2 regions of the Streptomyces sp. 3330 genome follow, and region 2 is predicted to be linked to the other one. Evidence: riboswitches for the same ligand, from Rfam matches in the RefSeq annotation. Region 2 holds a riboswitch; the other holds the start of a gene.
The links. Region 2 has a riboswitch for cyclic di-AMP ahead of J2X68_RS38625 (transglycosylase SLT domain-containing protein). Riboswitches for the same ligand answer to the same signal wherever they lie in the genome.
Positions count from the first base shown of each region.

Region 1: another riboswitch for cyclic di-AMP. It lies ahead of J2X68_RS19380 (M23 family metallopeptidase); the one in region 2 lies ahead of J2X68_RS38625 (transglycosylase SLT domain-containing protein).

Region 1 is NZ_JAVDVA010000010.1:257,327-264,680, reverse strand. It holds gene J2X68_RS19390 (PrsW family intramembrane metalloprotease) at 159-1,694, shown strand; gene J2X68_RS19385 (aldo/keto reductase) at 1,937-2,875, opposite strand; gene J2X68_RS19380 (M23 family metallopeptidase) at 3,141-4,163, opposite strand; cyclic di-AMP (ydaO/yuaA leader) riboswitch at 4,171-4,339, opposite strand; tRNA gene J2X68_RS19375 (tRNA-Met) at 4,666-4,739, opposite strand; gene J2X68_RS19370 (dihydrofolate reductase family protein) at 4,811-5,938, opposite strand; gene J2X68_RS19365 (MarR family transcriptional regulator) at 6,053-6,577, shown strand; gene ribA (GTP cyclohydrolase II) at 6,843-7,354, shown strand, end outside.
Region 2 is NZ_JAVDVA010000046.1:6,985-14,338, reverse strand. It holds gene J2X68_RS38640 (ABC transporter ATP-binding protein) at 1-387, opposite strand, end outside; gene J2X68_RS38635 (DUF2092 domain-containing protein) at 421-1,692, opposite strand; gene J2X68_RS38630 (polyprenyl synthetase family protein) at 1,915-2,925, opposite strand; cyclic di-AMP (ydaO/yuaA leader) riboswitch at 3,559-3,785, shown strand; gene J2X68_RS38625 (transglycosylase SLT domain-containing protein) at 3,790-4,263, shown strand; gene J2X68_RS38620 (HAD family hydrolase) at 4,480-5,304, opposite strand; gene J2X68_RS38615 (GNAT family N-acetyltransferase) at 5,597-6,661, shown strand; gene J2X68_RS38610 (glycosyltransferase) at 6,720-7,354, shown strand, end outside.

The DNA of each region.
Region 1 (7,354 bases), on a different contig from region 2:
TCCAAAGGCCGGCTCAGGGACCGGTCCGGTGCTCGGTCCAGGGCTCGGTCCGGTGCTCGGCCCGAAGGCCGGCTCAGGGACCGGACCGGGAGCAACCCAGGGATCAGCGACCGACCGCCCCCTCCACCACAGTCCCCTCCCTCGTTAGGGTCGATGCCGTGGCCATCAGTCCTCCGTTCCCGCCCTATCCGCCGCATCCCGGCGGCACACCCGAGGACGGTGTGCTCCGGCACGCTCACTGGTGGCAGCGCAGAGGGGTCCGGTACGGGGCGCTGATCACCCTGCTCACTCTGTCCGGGCTGGTCATCCTCGCGCTGGTGCGCGAACAGACCGGCACGGAGGGCTTCCTGGTCGGGCTCGGGCTCGCCGTCCTGCCGGTGCCGCTGCTGATCGCCGCCTTCCGCTGGCTGGACCGGGTCGAGCCGGGGCCCTGGCGGAACCTGGTCTTCGCCTTCGCCTGGGGCGCGTGCGCGGCGGCGCTGATAGCCATCATCGCCAACAGCTTCGCGACCAGATGGATAGCCACCGCAACCGCCGACCCGTCCAGCGCGGACACCCTCGGGGCGACCGTCATAGCGCCGATCGTCGAGGAGTCCGCGAAGGCCGCCGCCGTCCTGCTGCTGTTCCTCTTCCGCAGGCGGGACTTCACCGGGATCGTCGACGGCGTGGTCATAGCCGGGGTCACCGCCACCGGCTTCGCGTTCACCGAGAACATCCTCTACCTCGGCACCGCCTTCGGCACCGACCAGCTCACGGGCGACACCGGCATCGCCTCGGTCACCGTCGCGACCTTCTTCGTCCGCGTCGTCATGTCGCCGTTCGCGCACCCCCTGTTCACCGTCCTGACCGGCATCGGCTTCGGCGTCGCCGCGCTCTCCGGGGACCGCCAGCACCTGCGGCGCGTGCTGCTCCCGCTGGGCGGGCTGCTCCTCGCGATGGGCATGCACGCCCTGTGGAACGGCTCCTCGTCGTTCGGCGAGTTCGGGTTCTTCGCGGTGTACGCGGCGATCATGGTGCCCGCGTTCGGGCTGCTGACCTGGCTGGTGGTGTGGACGCGGCAACGCGAGCTGCGCACCGTGCGCGAGGAACTGCCCGCCTACGCGGCCGCCGGGTGGCTCACCCCGGCGGAGCCGTTCGCGCTCGGCTCGATGCGGGCCCGGCGGCTGGCCCGCGAGTACGCGGGCCGTCACCTGGGCAAGCCCGCGGCGCGGGAGGTGGCACGGTACGAGGCGTACGCGACCTCCCTCGCGTTCCTGCGGCACCGAGGCCGACGGGGGCGGGCCGGGGCCGACTTCGTCGTACGCGAGCGCGAGTTGCTCAACGAACTGTGGAGGCGGGGCGAGATCGCCCGGCCCGCGCTGGACCACGCGGCCCGGATGACGGCCCCGCCGGTACGGGTGGCGCCGCCGCCCTGGCCGGTCCACGGGGTGTACGGGTACGGCCGGGGGCCGGCCCTCGGCCAGGTCCACAACGCCGGTTTCGGGCACCCGGCCGCGCCGGTGTACGGAAGCCCGGCAGGGCCCTCGTACGGGAGCCCTGCCGGACCGTCGTACGGGTACGGCCACGGGGGCGGCTACGGGTATCCCGCACCGCACGGCCCCGGACCCGGCCCTGCCCAGGGGCCCGGCCCCGCACAGGGACCCGGACCGGGGTACCCGGCGAGCCCCTACCCGGCCCCCCACCCGCACCAGTGAGCAGGGCCGGCCGGGGCCGATCGGACCGAGCAGGCCAGGGCCGGGGCGGATGACGTCACCCAAGGCCAGGCCAGGCAGGTCGATCAGAACAAGCAGGGTCGGTCAGCCCAGGCAGGGTCGGGTCGGTCAGCCCAGGCAGGGTCGGTCGGAGCGGTCAGGCCAAAGGCTCTGGCCAAGCTAGATCAGACCAGGCCAGGTCAGGTCAGGTCAGGTCAGGTCAGGCCAGGCCAGGCCAGGTCAGGTCAGGCTCGGGTCAGGCGGGTGATCTCCTCCGCCGTCAGTTCCAGCTCCGCCACCCCCAGCAGCGCCGGCAGCTGCTCGACCGTGCGCGCGGAGGCGATCGGCGCGGCCACCGTCGGCTGCGCGGCGAGCCAGGCCAGGGCGACCGTGGGGATCCGGGTCCCGTGGGCCTGGGCGATCTCGTCCAGGGCGGTGAGGACGTTCCGGCCCCGCTCCGTGTCGAGGTGCTTGGCGGCGCCGGCGGCGCGGGCGCTCTGCACGGTCGTACCGGGCCGGTACTTGCCGGTGAGGAAGCCTGCGGCCAGGGCGTAGTAGGGGACGGCGGCGAGGCCGAAGCGGGCGGCGAGATCCTGGAGGCCGCCCTCGTAGGTGTCGCGGGAGACCAGGTTGTAGTGGGGCTGGAGGGCGACGTACCGGGCCAGGCCCTCGCGGTCGGAGAACTCCAGCGACTCCTGGAGACGCTCGGGCGAGATGTTGGAGGCGGCGATGTGCCGCACCTTCCCCGCCCTCACCAGTTCGTCGAGCGCGCCGATGATCTCCTCGACCGGCACCTCGGGCTTGTCGAAGTGCGTGTAGTAGAGGTCGATGTGGTCGGTGCCCAGACGGCGGAGCGAGGCGTCGGCGGCGGCCTTGATGTTGTCGGCGGACAGACCGGGGAAGTCGGGGTGCTGGCTCACCTTGGTGGCGATCACGACGTCGTCGCGGTTGCCCCGGGCCTTCAGCCACCTGCCGATGATCGTCTCGGACTCACCACCGCTGTTGCCATCGACCCACGCCGAGTAGGAGTCGGCGGTGTCGATCAGGTTGCCGCCCGCGGCCGTGTAGGCGTCGAGCACGGCGAAGGAGGCCGTCTCGTCGGCGGTCCAGCCGAACACGTTGCCGCCGAGGGCGAGCGGGAAGACCTCGAGGTCCGAGGAGCCGAGCGTGCGAAGAGAAGTCATGCCTCGTCTCAACAGGCGCCGACGGCCCGCCCATTCCGGACGTGACACGAAGAACATGTGAACAGCCCCCGGGAACGGCCCGCCCGAGCGCGCGTGCGCACGGCACAGCCCGGCAGCCCCGACGCGGAGGGCGTCGGGGCTGCCGGGGTGGATCAGGGGTACCGGACGAGCGGGCTCGGGGCGACCGGATGAGCGGCTCAGGGTGGTCGAAGGAGCGGCTCGGGGGTCCGTACAGCTCAGCTCAGGGGCTTGCCCGAGGGACGGCTCAGGGGTTGAGGCCCTTGTCGCGGAGCCAGGCCGCCGGGTCGATGCCGTCGGCGCTGCCGCCGGGGTGGACCTCGAGGTGGAGGTGGGCTCCGGTGACGTTCCCGGTCGCGCCCACCCGGCCGATGACGTCACCGGTGGCGACCTTCTGGCCGACACTGACGCTGATCGACGACTGGTGGCAGAACCACAGCTCGGTGCCGTCGTCCAGGGTCAGGATGGTGCGGTAGCCGTAGGAACCGGCCCAGCCGGCCTCGGTGATGGTGCCGCTGTGGACGGCCTTGATGAGCGTGCCCGTCGGCGCGGCGAAGTCCAGACCCGTGTGGTAGCCGGAGGACCAGAGGGAACCGGCCTGGCCGAAGGTCGAGGTGATGGTGTACGAGGAGGTCGGCAGCGTGTACTGCTTGGCCAGCTCGGCCAGGCGCGCGGCCTCGGCCTTCGCGGCGGCTTCCTCCGCGGCCTTCTTCTTCGCGGCGGCGGCCTTGGCCTCCGCCTCCTTCTCGGCCTTGGCGGCGGCGTCGGCCTCGGCCTTGGCCGCCGCGGCGAGGGCCTTGACCTCGACCTGGGACTGCTGGGACTCGGCCTGCGCCATGATCCGGCTGCGCAGCGCCTCGCCGGCGTCGGCGGCGCTGTCCTCGGTGTCCACGGCGGCTTCGGAGCCGAAGCTGGCGAGGGCCGGAGCGGCTTCCGGGGTGGGCTCTTCGTCGGAGATGAGCGAGCCCACGTTGGGCAGGTCCGGCATCGAGATGGAGACCGGGGCCTTGCCGGTGTTGGCGCTGGCCATGCCGCCCGCGCTGACGGCGGCTATGACGCCGACCCCGAGAACGGTGGAGCTGCGGGCGAATCCGCCGCCGCGCTGCTTGGCGACGCGGTGCTTGCCGCGTACCGGGCGAGTGGACTCCGCGGTGGGGTTCCACTCCTCCCAAGGTCCCTCGTCGGTGCGGTAGCCGCCGTAGCCGAAGGTCTCGGTGGACCGCTGGCTGGGCGCGTACGGGGCCTCGGGGGCAGGCGGGTTGGACGCCACGCGGGCGCACTCCTTTCCTTCCGTCGCCTACCGGGTTAGCTGACGGGTTCGGAGCGGGAAGGTCTCCTACGCGCGTATACCGGTCGTGGACTCTGCGAGTTCACGACGGCTTCCGCGTGATTCACCCCATGGTGGTGGTTCCCCGGTTCCCTTGCGGGATTCGGCACGTGCCGCACGGAGCCGACTCTGGTGCCGGCTGGGACGACCGCGCTGCGTTATCGAACGTTAATAGACCCGGGGGTGGGTTTCCAAGCTGTTCCTCTTGATCAACAACATTTCTGGCCTGGACTTTTGGGCTACCAGCGGTGAAAAACGGGCGAGTTGACCCCGCCCCGCCCTGCCCCGGAAACGCTTCATCAGTCATCCGGCTTTTGATGGTGACTCAGTTGTTATGCGCAGGGCGCTCGACCGGTCACCAGGAGTGAGGAAAGGGCCGGGAAAAGGCATCGGCGAAAACGCCGAAGGCCGAAACCCTTTCGGATTCCGGCCTTCGGTTCATCAGTAGCGGGGACAGGATTTGAACCTGCGACCTCTGGGTTATGAGCCCAGCGAGCTACCGAGCTGCTCCACCCCGCGGCGATGAACCCAACTGTACGCCATCAGCGGGACAGAAAGCACATCGGTTGATCCACGGGGCCCCGGCCGCCTCACAGGAGGTGGCGATTCGGCTCCTTCGCCCGCTCCTCGTACTCCGGGAGCACCAGGACGTCGACGCCCCGGTCCGTCAGCAGACCGGTGCCGTCGGCGTCCGTGACGAAGGTGTCCGGCTCCCGCCAGGCCGTGACCACCCTGCGCACTCCCGCGTCGAGGATGAGACGGGCACAGGGGGCCGGGCGGGAGGAGCGGCGCGCGCACGGTTCGAGGCTGCTGTAGACGGTGGCCGCGGGCAGCCGGGGGTCGGCGGGGTCGAGCTTCGCGAGGGCGGCCTCCTCGGCGTGCACGACCGGGTCGCCCGCCTCGCGGGAGTGGCCGCGCGCCAGTTCCGTGCCGTCGGCGGCCACGATCACCGCGCCGACGCTGAAGGCGGTCTCCGACGGCGGACAGTCGGCCGCGAGGGCGCAGGCGAGGGCCAGCCAGTGCCGGTCGGCCGCGGCGGGCAGCCGTCCGGTGCCGGGGGCGGTGGGCTCGTAGCGGTTCAGGACGACGTCCTCGATGCGCCGGGTCTCCACCAGGCGCAGGCGTCCGCCCTGGTAGCCGCCCGGCCCGAAGAGGCGGGGCGCGGCCGGGTCGCCGACGAAGAGCGGGGCGAGGACGAGCTGGAGTTCGTCGGCCAGGCCCTGCCGGAGCAGCTGCGTGTGCACCGTCCCGCCGCCCTCGACCATGAGACGCCGTACGCCGCGCACGTCATGGAGGTGTTCCAGGAGGCGGCGCCAGTCGAGTTCGGGGCCGAGCGGGACGGCGTCCGCGGCGATGCCGAGCGCGCGGACCCGCTCGGCGCCCTTCTCCGTCGTGTAGACGACCTTCTCGCCGCCCGTGTGCCAGAAGTTCGCCGCCGGATCGAGGTCGCCGGAGCCGCTGACGGTGACCTTGAGGGGGTACGGCGGCAGTCCGGCGGCCTCGCGGGCGGCGCGGCGCGCGGGGGAGTTCACGAGGAGCCGGGGATTGTCGGCGCGGATCGTGCCGGCGCCGATGAGGACGGCGTCCACGGAGGCCCGCACCTCGTCGACGCGGTCGAAGTCGGCGCGGCTGGAGAGGAGCAGGCGCTCGGGCGTGGTGTCGTCCAGGTAGCCGTCGAGGGAGACGGCGGCTGACAGCAGGACGTACGGGTACGGCATCGACACGGCTCCCCGGGCTCGGTCCGACGGCGGTTCGGCGGCAGCCTGACGGCGATGCGACGGCGGTCCGACGGTGGTCTTGGTTCAAGTTTGAAACAAACTTACACTGGGTGCATGACGACTCGCTGGCTCACCCCCGAGGAGCAACGCGCCTGGCGCGCGTTCGTGGCCGGCCACCTCCTCCTCGACGACGCGATCGACCGGCAGCTCCAGCAGGAGGCCGGCATGCCCCACCTGTACTACTCCATCCTCGCCAACCTCTCCGACATCCCGGAGCGGCGGCTGCGGATGACCGACCTCGCGGAGCGGCTGAAGATCACCCGCAGCCGGCTGACCTACGCGGTGTCCCGGCTGGAGAAGGACGGGCTGGTGCGGCGCGAGGACTGCCAGTGGGACAAGCGCGGCAGCGTCGCGGTGCTGACGGACGAGGGCATGACGGTGCTGGAGAACGTGGCGCCCGGCCATGTCGAGACGGTCCGCACGGCCCTCTTCGACCGGCTCACCCCCGAGCAGGTGGGACAGCTGGAGGAGATCTTCACGCAGGTCGCGCGCGGTTTCCAGGAGAAGGACGGGAACGAGACGGCACCGGAGGACCTCCCCTGGCGCCGCCGCTCGTCCCCCTGCTCCGGAACCCCGTGACCGCGGCCGGGGCGCCGCACCGGGAGCGCGGCCTCGCGTGCCCCGGTGCGAGCGACCGCCTGCCCGCAACCGCGCGACCGCGACCGCCTGACCACGGCCACCTGCCCGCAACCGCCCGATCGCGGCCCCGTGAGAGGCGTCACACATCAGTTGCTTCAAATTTAAAGCATGAGGTAGGGTCGCGACTCGTTGGATCTGCTTCAAATCTGAAGCACAAGGCGGGACAGTGCCGCCTTGCCACCGTCCTCCGGACCCGGGAGACCGCATGCCCGACACCCCCGCCGCCACCCCGCGCGCCCGCGTCCGGGTACCGCTGCGCTTCCCCGACGGCTACTCCGTCGACGCCGAACTGGTCACCTTCCACGGACTCGCCGACGGCCAGGAGCACGTCGCCGTCGTCCTCGGCGCCCCCGCGCCCGGCGTCACTCCCCTGGTCCGGCTGCACTCCGAGTGCCTGACCGGCGACGTCTTCGGCTCCGCCCGGTGCGACTGCGGGCCGCAGCTGCGCGAGGCGGTCGAGCGCATAGCCGGGACGGGCGGCGTCCTGCTCTACCTCCGCCAGGAGGGCCGCGGCATCGGCCTCTACAACAAGCTGGACGCGTACGCCCTCCAGGACCAGGGCCTGGACACCTACGAGGCGAACGCCGCCCTCGGCCTGCCCGAGGACGACCGCGACTACACGGCCGCCGCCCAGATGCTGCGCGCCCTGGACATCACGAGCCTGGACCTGCTGTCCAACAACCCCGACAAGGCGGGTCAGTTGCGCGACCTGGGCAT
Region 2 (7,354 bases):
CAGGTTGTCGCGGCCGGAGAGGAAGCCGTACAGAGCGGGACCCTCGATGAGGGTCCCGACGTGGGGCAGTACGGCCCGCGCGGCCCGCGGCATGGGGTGCCCCAGCACGCGGGCCGAGCCGGCCGTGGGCTCGATGAGCCCCATGAGCATGCGGATGGTGGTGGTCTTGCCGGAGCCGTTGGGGCCGAGGAAGCCGAAGACGCTGCCCGCCGGGACGGTCAGGTCGAGGCCGTCCACGGCGAGCTGTCCGCCGCGGTAGCGCTTGGTGAGGCCGCGGGTGCGGATGACCGCGCCGTCGTCCACAGGCGCCTCCAGGGGGCCCTGCGCGGGCCTCGCGGCCGCCCCGGACTCCCCCGGCTCCCCGGGCTCCGGCAGTGACTCCCCCATCGGCTTCCCCTTCCGGCCTCCCGGCCTCCCGGCCTACTTCGCCGCGTTCGCCGCCTTCACCAGGGCGTCCTTGGTGACCGCGCCGACGTAGACCTTGCCGTCGTCCGTCATCAGGGCGTTGATCAGGCGGGTGGAGAAGACGGTGCCGGAGCCGAACTTGCCCGTCACCTTGTCGCCGAAGGAGCCGAGGAAGCCGCCGAGGTCGCCGCCGGCCTCCGTGCCCGAGGGCAGGCCCTCGCCACCGGTGCCGAAGACGGCGACGGACGTCCAGCCCTCCCCGAGGACGTTCGGTCCTTCGGAGCCGACGAGCCCGCCGAGGCCGTCCGCGCCGTCGAGGTCCTCGGCCAGGTCGCCGGGCTTGCCGGAGTGGCCGGGGCCGGTCTCCCCCGCCTCGTCGCCCTCGGTGACCTTCGCGCCCTTGGGGGCGGTGAAGTCGAAGGTGGACGCGGCGGGCCTGGCGAAGCTGACCTGGGTGAAGCCCGCGTCCACGACGGCGGCGCCACCGCTCGCCGGGGTCAGCGTGAACTTCAGCGGCAGGCCCGTCTTCGCGTCCACGGCCACGCTGATCGCGCCGACCGTGGAACCGGACTGCTTGGGCTGGACCAGCAGCTTGTAGGCGTCACGACCGGCGACCCGGACGGTGCCGTCGACGGTCACGGAGGTCGTGTCGTCGACCGCCTTCAGGGCGTCCTCGGTGAGTTCCCCGGGCGTGGTGGGGACGGGCGTCTCCGCCTTGCCCGAACCCTTGCCCGAGTCCTCGCCGGAGCTCTCGTCGGTCGAGTGGTAGACCTCGTTGGATGCGCTGTCGTACCCCCACACGTCCTTGCCGTTGTGGATGAGGCTGTACTCGGCGGCGTTCTCCAGCAGCGAGAGCTTCTGCCGGTCCGGGCCGTCGGCCGCGACGCGCAGGGTGTGCGTGCCGGCGGCGAGCTCGGTGAGCTTGGCGGACGGGTCGGCGGACGAACCGTCGCCGCCCTGTCCGGCGGCTCCCGAGAGGAGCCCGCTCTCCAGGCCGCCGAGGTCGGGCAGCCCGAGATCGGTGCTGATCTTCACCGTCCCGGACAGCTGCTGCACGTCCGAAGCGGCGATCTTGTCGAGGAGCTGCTGTGCGGTGATCTTCGGCAGGTCGGGGTCGCCGGAGTCGGCGAGCGCCGGGACCAGCCCGATCGTCGCCGCCGCGACACCGATCACGGTGACCGGGACGATGTACCGTGCGGCCTTGCGCCGTCCGAGGCGCAGGTCCTCGGCTTCCGCGCCGGTCGACTCCCCGCCGGTCGTGGTGTCGTCGGATGCCTTCGGTGCCATGTGTGCCTTACCTCCGTCGTCGGCGGCGGCCGGTCTCCCGCTTGAACGTCCCCACCCCAAGCCGCCATTCTCACCCGAATCGGTGAGGAGTGGTGTTTTCCGTGGTTCCCATCTGACCAAATCGGCCATGGGTAAGCGTCAGCCCGAGGGCTCAACTCCACATACGCCTGCGGTATGACACGAAGACGACGAGGCGGCATCCGACCCGTAGGGGTCGCCGGGTCAGCCCGCCCGGTGGACCACCGCGTCGCAGAGTTCCATCAGCGCCGCCTTCGCGTCGCACTCCCGCAGCGGCGCCAGCGCGGACCGCGCTTCCTTCGCGTACCGCACGGTGTCCCGGCGGGCCTGCTCCAGCGCCGGGTGGGCCCGCAGCGCCTGCAGGGCCTCGGTGTGCCGGGCGTCGTCGGTCAGGTCGGAGTCGAGCAGCTCGCACAGGGCGATGTCCTCGGGCAGCGACAGCCGCGCCGCCCGCTCGCGCAGCCGCAGCACGGGCAGCGTGGGAACGCCCTCGCGCAGGTCCGTCCCCGGCGTCTTGCCCGACTCGTGCGAGTCCGAGGCGATGTCCAGGACGTCGTCCGCCAGCTGGAAGGCGACTCCGAGCCGCTCTCCGTACTGCGTGAGCACGTCGACGACCGTCTCGTCGGCGCCGGACATCATCGCGCCGAACCGGCAGGCCACGGCCACCAGCGAGCCCGTCTTGCCGCCGAGCACGTCGAGGTAGTGATCGACCGGGTCCCGTCCGTCCGTGGGCCCCGCGGTCTCCAGGATCTGTCCGGTGACCAGGCGCTCGAACGCCTCCGCCTGCACCCGCACGGCCTCCGGACCGAGGTCGGCCAGGATGTGGGAGGCCCGCGCGAAGAGGAAGTCGCCCGTGAGGACGGCGACGGAGTTCCCCCAGCGGCTGTTCGCGCTGGACACCCCGCGCCGCACGGCCGCCTCGTCCATGACGTCGTCGTGGTACAGCGTGGCCAGGTGGGTCAGCTCCACGACGACGGCCGAGGGCACGACACCCGGCGCGTAGGGGTCCCCGAACTGGGACGCGAGCACCACGAGCAGCGGCCGGAACCGCTTCCCGCCCGCGCGTACGAGGTGCTGGGCGGCCTCCGTGATGAACGGGACCGCACTCTTGGTGGCCTCGAGCAAGCCTTCCTCGACAGCCGCCAATCCGGCCTGGACATCGGCTTCCAGAGCCTGGTCCCGCACGCTCAGCCCGAACGGCCCGACGACGGTCACGAGGGGTCTCCTGTCTGCTGGTGTCTACTGGCGATTACGCGGTTTGTCGATAGGTCTCTGCCATCACTCAAGTCAGCGTATCCGGTCACGTTTCGATCACCGATAGCCCCCACGTCCCGCGGGCTCGAATGGACTCGCCCGGGAGGCGACCCGCAGGCCAGGCACTATCGGATCACGCCCGATATGTTTTTGATCAGCTCATATGAGCGGACATGAAGAGAGTTACCGGGTAGCCGGGATTCATGTCCCGGACCGGTGCCGGCGTCGGGCCGACGAGTCCGCCCACCCCCTCTCCGCGTGACGACGATCACGCATTCCCGCCGCCTTTCCCCGCGACGGGGCGAGCGCGACGGAAGGCGATTCCCCTCCCTCACTCATCACCGGTGCTTTAAAACCAAGTTGGGGCTAATGCCCGATTCGCCGCACTTGTGGAAGCTGGTGAGTTGGCTCACTCGGCGTGAAGATCCGGTCCAGAGCCCCTCTTCACCGATTCTCCGCACCCCTCAAGCAAGTTGATGCTTTGCACCCACAAAGGATCAAGTGCCCCATAGGCCACAGACCAAGGTCAATAGGGGTGATCTGTGAATCCGCTACTTGTTCCGGACATGTGCCCTCGCATACGTTCCCGGCCTGTCGGGCGGAACGCCGAATCCTGCCGCCGTCCGCACACCCATCGACACCGCTCGGCAGGAGCGGGGGAACCAGGTAAGTCGCCGGAACGGATTTCCGGACGTCTTGGAAGTACAGGACGTTCCGGACAGGCCGTACGGCTTGGGGTAAAGCCGCGACCGCCAGGTCGCGACCGGGCATCTCCCGCCCGAACCCGACAGCTCACCTCGCAGGCGCCGGAGAGGAAAATTCGACATGCCCGCTGCCGCTCAGCCGCGCCGCAACCGTTTCATCCGCACGCTCGCCGTCGCCGCCACCGGCGCGGCCGTGCTCGCTCTCCCCGTCCTCGGGGCGACCACCGCCTCCGCGGCGACCCCGGCCGTCTCCACGGCCACCAGCCTCGGCTACGCCAACAACCTCGACGGCTGGATCCGCGCCTCCCTCCAGGTCATGGGGCAGCACGGCATCCCGGGGACGTACAACGGCATCTACCGCAACGTCATCCGCGAGTCCTCCGGCAACCCCAACGCCATCAACCTCTGGGACTCCAACGCGGCCGCGGGCATCCCGTCCAAGGGCCTGCTCCAGGTCATCGACCCGACCTTCCGCGCCTACCACGTCAGCGGCACGTCCTGGGATTCGTACGACCCGGTCGCCAACATCACCGCCGCCTGCAACTACGCGGCCGCGCGCTACGGCTCGATCGACAACGTGTTCGGCGCGTACTGAGCGTCCCGCGGACCGGCCGCCGGTGTCGGCGGCCGGGAGCCGGGAGCCGACAGTCGGTAGTCGGTAGTCGGCAGTCGGTAACCGGTTGCCAGTACTTGGTAACCGGTTACCACCGTGTCTGCGATCGACCTCGGTAACCGGTTGCCGCCCGTTCCGGCGGTCGGCCTCGGTAACCCGTAGTCGGCAGGATCTTCGGTGGTCGCCGCGGGTAACCGGTTACGGAAACATTTGTTCGAGGACGACGGCCACGCCGTCGTCCTCGTTCGACGTCGTCACCTCGTCGGCCACCGCCTTGAGCTCGGGATGCGCGTTGGCCATGGCGACACCCCGGGCCGCCCAGTCGAACATCGGGATGTCGTTGGGCATGTCCCCGAAGGCGACGGTGTCCTCGGGCCGCAGCCCCAGGTGCTCGGCGGCCAGGGCCAGCCCCGTCGCCTTGGTGATCCCGCAGGGCTGGAGTTCGACGGTGCCCGGCCCCGACATGGTGACCGTGGCCAGCGAACCGACCACCGAGCGGGCCGTCGACGCCAACTCGTCGTCGGACAGCGTGGGATGCCGCAGCAGCACCTTGCTGATCGGCTCGCACCACAGGTCGTCGCGCCGCCCGACGCGCAGGGCGGGCAACGTCGGGTGCGGCATCCGGTAGCCCGGCTCGATGAGCGTCAGCCCGTCGACGCCGTCCTGGTCGACAGCCGCGTACACCTGCCCGACCTCCGCCTCGATCTTGCCGAGCGCTGTCTCGGCCAGCTCCCGGTCCAGGGTGACCGACCACAGCAGCCGGTCCGCGGCCGCGTCGTACAACTGCGCGCCCTGCCCGCACACCGCGAGCCCCCTGCTGTGCAGCCGGTCGAGCAGCGGTCGCACCCGGGGCGCGGGCCGTCCCGTCACCACCAGATGGCGTGCGCCGGCGGCCGCCACCCGCGCGAGCGCGTCGAGCGACCGGTCGGAGAAGGTGTCGTCGCCGCGGAGCAGCGTCCCGTCCAGGTCGGTGGCGATGAGGGAGTACGCGGTGCGCGCGGCATATGCGGTGGGTGCGGCCATGATCAGAGAATACGGATCCCGGGCCTCCCCGGTTCGACGCGAACCGGACGACGTCCATGTCCTGTCCTGTTCTGCCAACTCCCCTTGTTTGCCTGGCGCACGACTGGCCGCCGACCGTCTCAATGGAACAGCTTTCTGGCACATCGCCGGGTAGCGGACGGTTGAAGGCCTCTGTACCGGTTGGCAGCAACATGGGACGCTACCTACCGCGACGCCCGGATGGAGCGGTACCGTCCAGGTGTCCAGGGGGGACTTGATCGGGGGGTCAGGTTTGAGCAGTGGGCGCATTCGCGTGCTGAGGCCGCAGGATCTCGGCGAGGGGGAGAGGGAGCGGTGGCGGGCGCTGCGCGCCGCGTCGGCGCTTCCCCGGAACCCGTTCATGGAACCGGAGTTCACCGACGCCGCGGGCCTGGTCCGGCCACGCTCGCGGGTGGCGGTGGTGTACGAGGGACGCGAGCCGGTCGGCTTCCTGCCCCACGAGCGGGGCCGGCTCGGACAGGGCCGGGCCCTCGCGTACGGCGTCTCGGACGCGCAGGGCGCGGTGCTGGCCCCGGGTATCGGACTGGACGCCGGCCAACTGATGCGGGCGTGCGGCCTGTCGAGTTTCGCCTTCGACAACCTGGAGGCGGAGCAAGGGCTGTTCACCCCGCACGCGGCCGAGGAGTACGCCGCCTATGTCATCGACGTCGAAAAGGGTTACGAGACCTATGAGTCCGTGCTGCGCGCCCAGTCGCCGAAGTTCCTGAAGACGACGCTGGCCAAGCAGCGCAGGCTCGGCCGCCAGGTCGGGGAGCTGCGGTTCGTGTTCGACGAACGCGAACCGGCCGCACTGCGCACGCTCATGGCGTGGAAGTCCGCGCAGTACCGCAGGACCGGCCGCCGGGACCGGTTCGCACAGGAGTGGATCACCCGGCTCGTGCGCGTCCTCTCCGAGACGCGCGCGCCCGAGTGCTCGGGCACGCTCTCCGTCCTCTACGCCGGTGACCGGCCGATCGCCGCGCACTTCGGACTGCGCTCGTCGACCGTCCTGGCCTGCTGGTTCCCTGCGTACGAAACGGAGTTCGCGAAGTTCTCGCCGGGCCTGGTGCTGCATCTGCGGATGGCCGAGTCGGCCGCCGCCGAGGGGATAGGCCTGCTCGACCTGGGGCGGGGCGCGGCCGAGTACAAGGACGCGCTGAAGACCGGGGAGCTCCCCGTGTACGAGGGGGCGTGGTCGCGTCCGGGGGTGGGGGCCGCGCTCCACCGGCTCAGCCGTGAGCCGTCCCGCCGGGCGCACCACTTCGTGCGCAACCGGCCGAGGCTCGCCGCGGCGGCCGCACGGACCTTGAAGGCCGCGGGCCGACTGCGCCGACCGTGAGGAGCGGCGCCGGCCGACCGGTGTGAGGGGCGTGAGACACGGGAGACAAGGGGGGTTCATGTACCGCGCCGCGCGTGCACAGCGGGAGATAGAGAGGTTTCTGGACATCGAGCCGGTGCAGGTCGCCGAGCTGGAACTGGACGACGGGGGCGTCCTCAGGCCCGGGCCGGGAAGCCCGCCCGTCACGCACGGCGAGGTGTTCGTGCTGGTCAGAAGGGGTGGTCGACCGGTCGGGACGCTGCTGGGGTCGATACCGCAGGGGGCGGACCCGAAGACCGTCCTCCTGAGCCTGGCCACCCGCGAACAGCCACCCCCCGGACAGCCGGTCGCGGAACCCGCGGAGCTTGCGGAACCCGCAGGACCTGCGGAGTCTGCGGAATCCGTGAAGTTCGCGGAAGCCGCAGCGCCTGCGGTACTTGCGGAGCCCGCGGAGCCCGCAGGGCCTGCGGTACTTGCGGAACCTGGTGCCGGGGTGGCCTCGGCCGCCGTCACGGCCCCGGTCACTGCCCCGGTCCCGGTCCCGGCCGGGGTCGTCGCCGTCGTCCCGGGCCGGGCCGTGCCGTTCACCACCGTCGTCGTCGCCACCCGTGAGCGCGTCGAGAAGCTCGCGCACGCCCTCGACTCACTGCTCTCCCAGGATCACCCGGACTTCGAGATCGTCGTCGTCGACAACGCGCCGGTGACGGGGGCGAC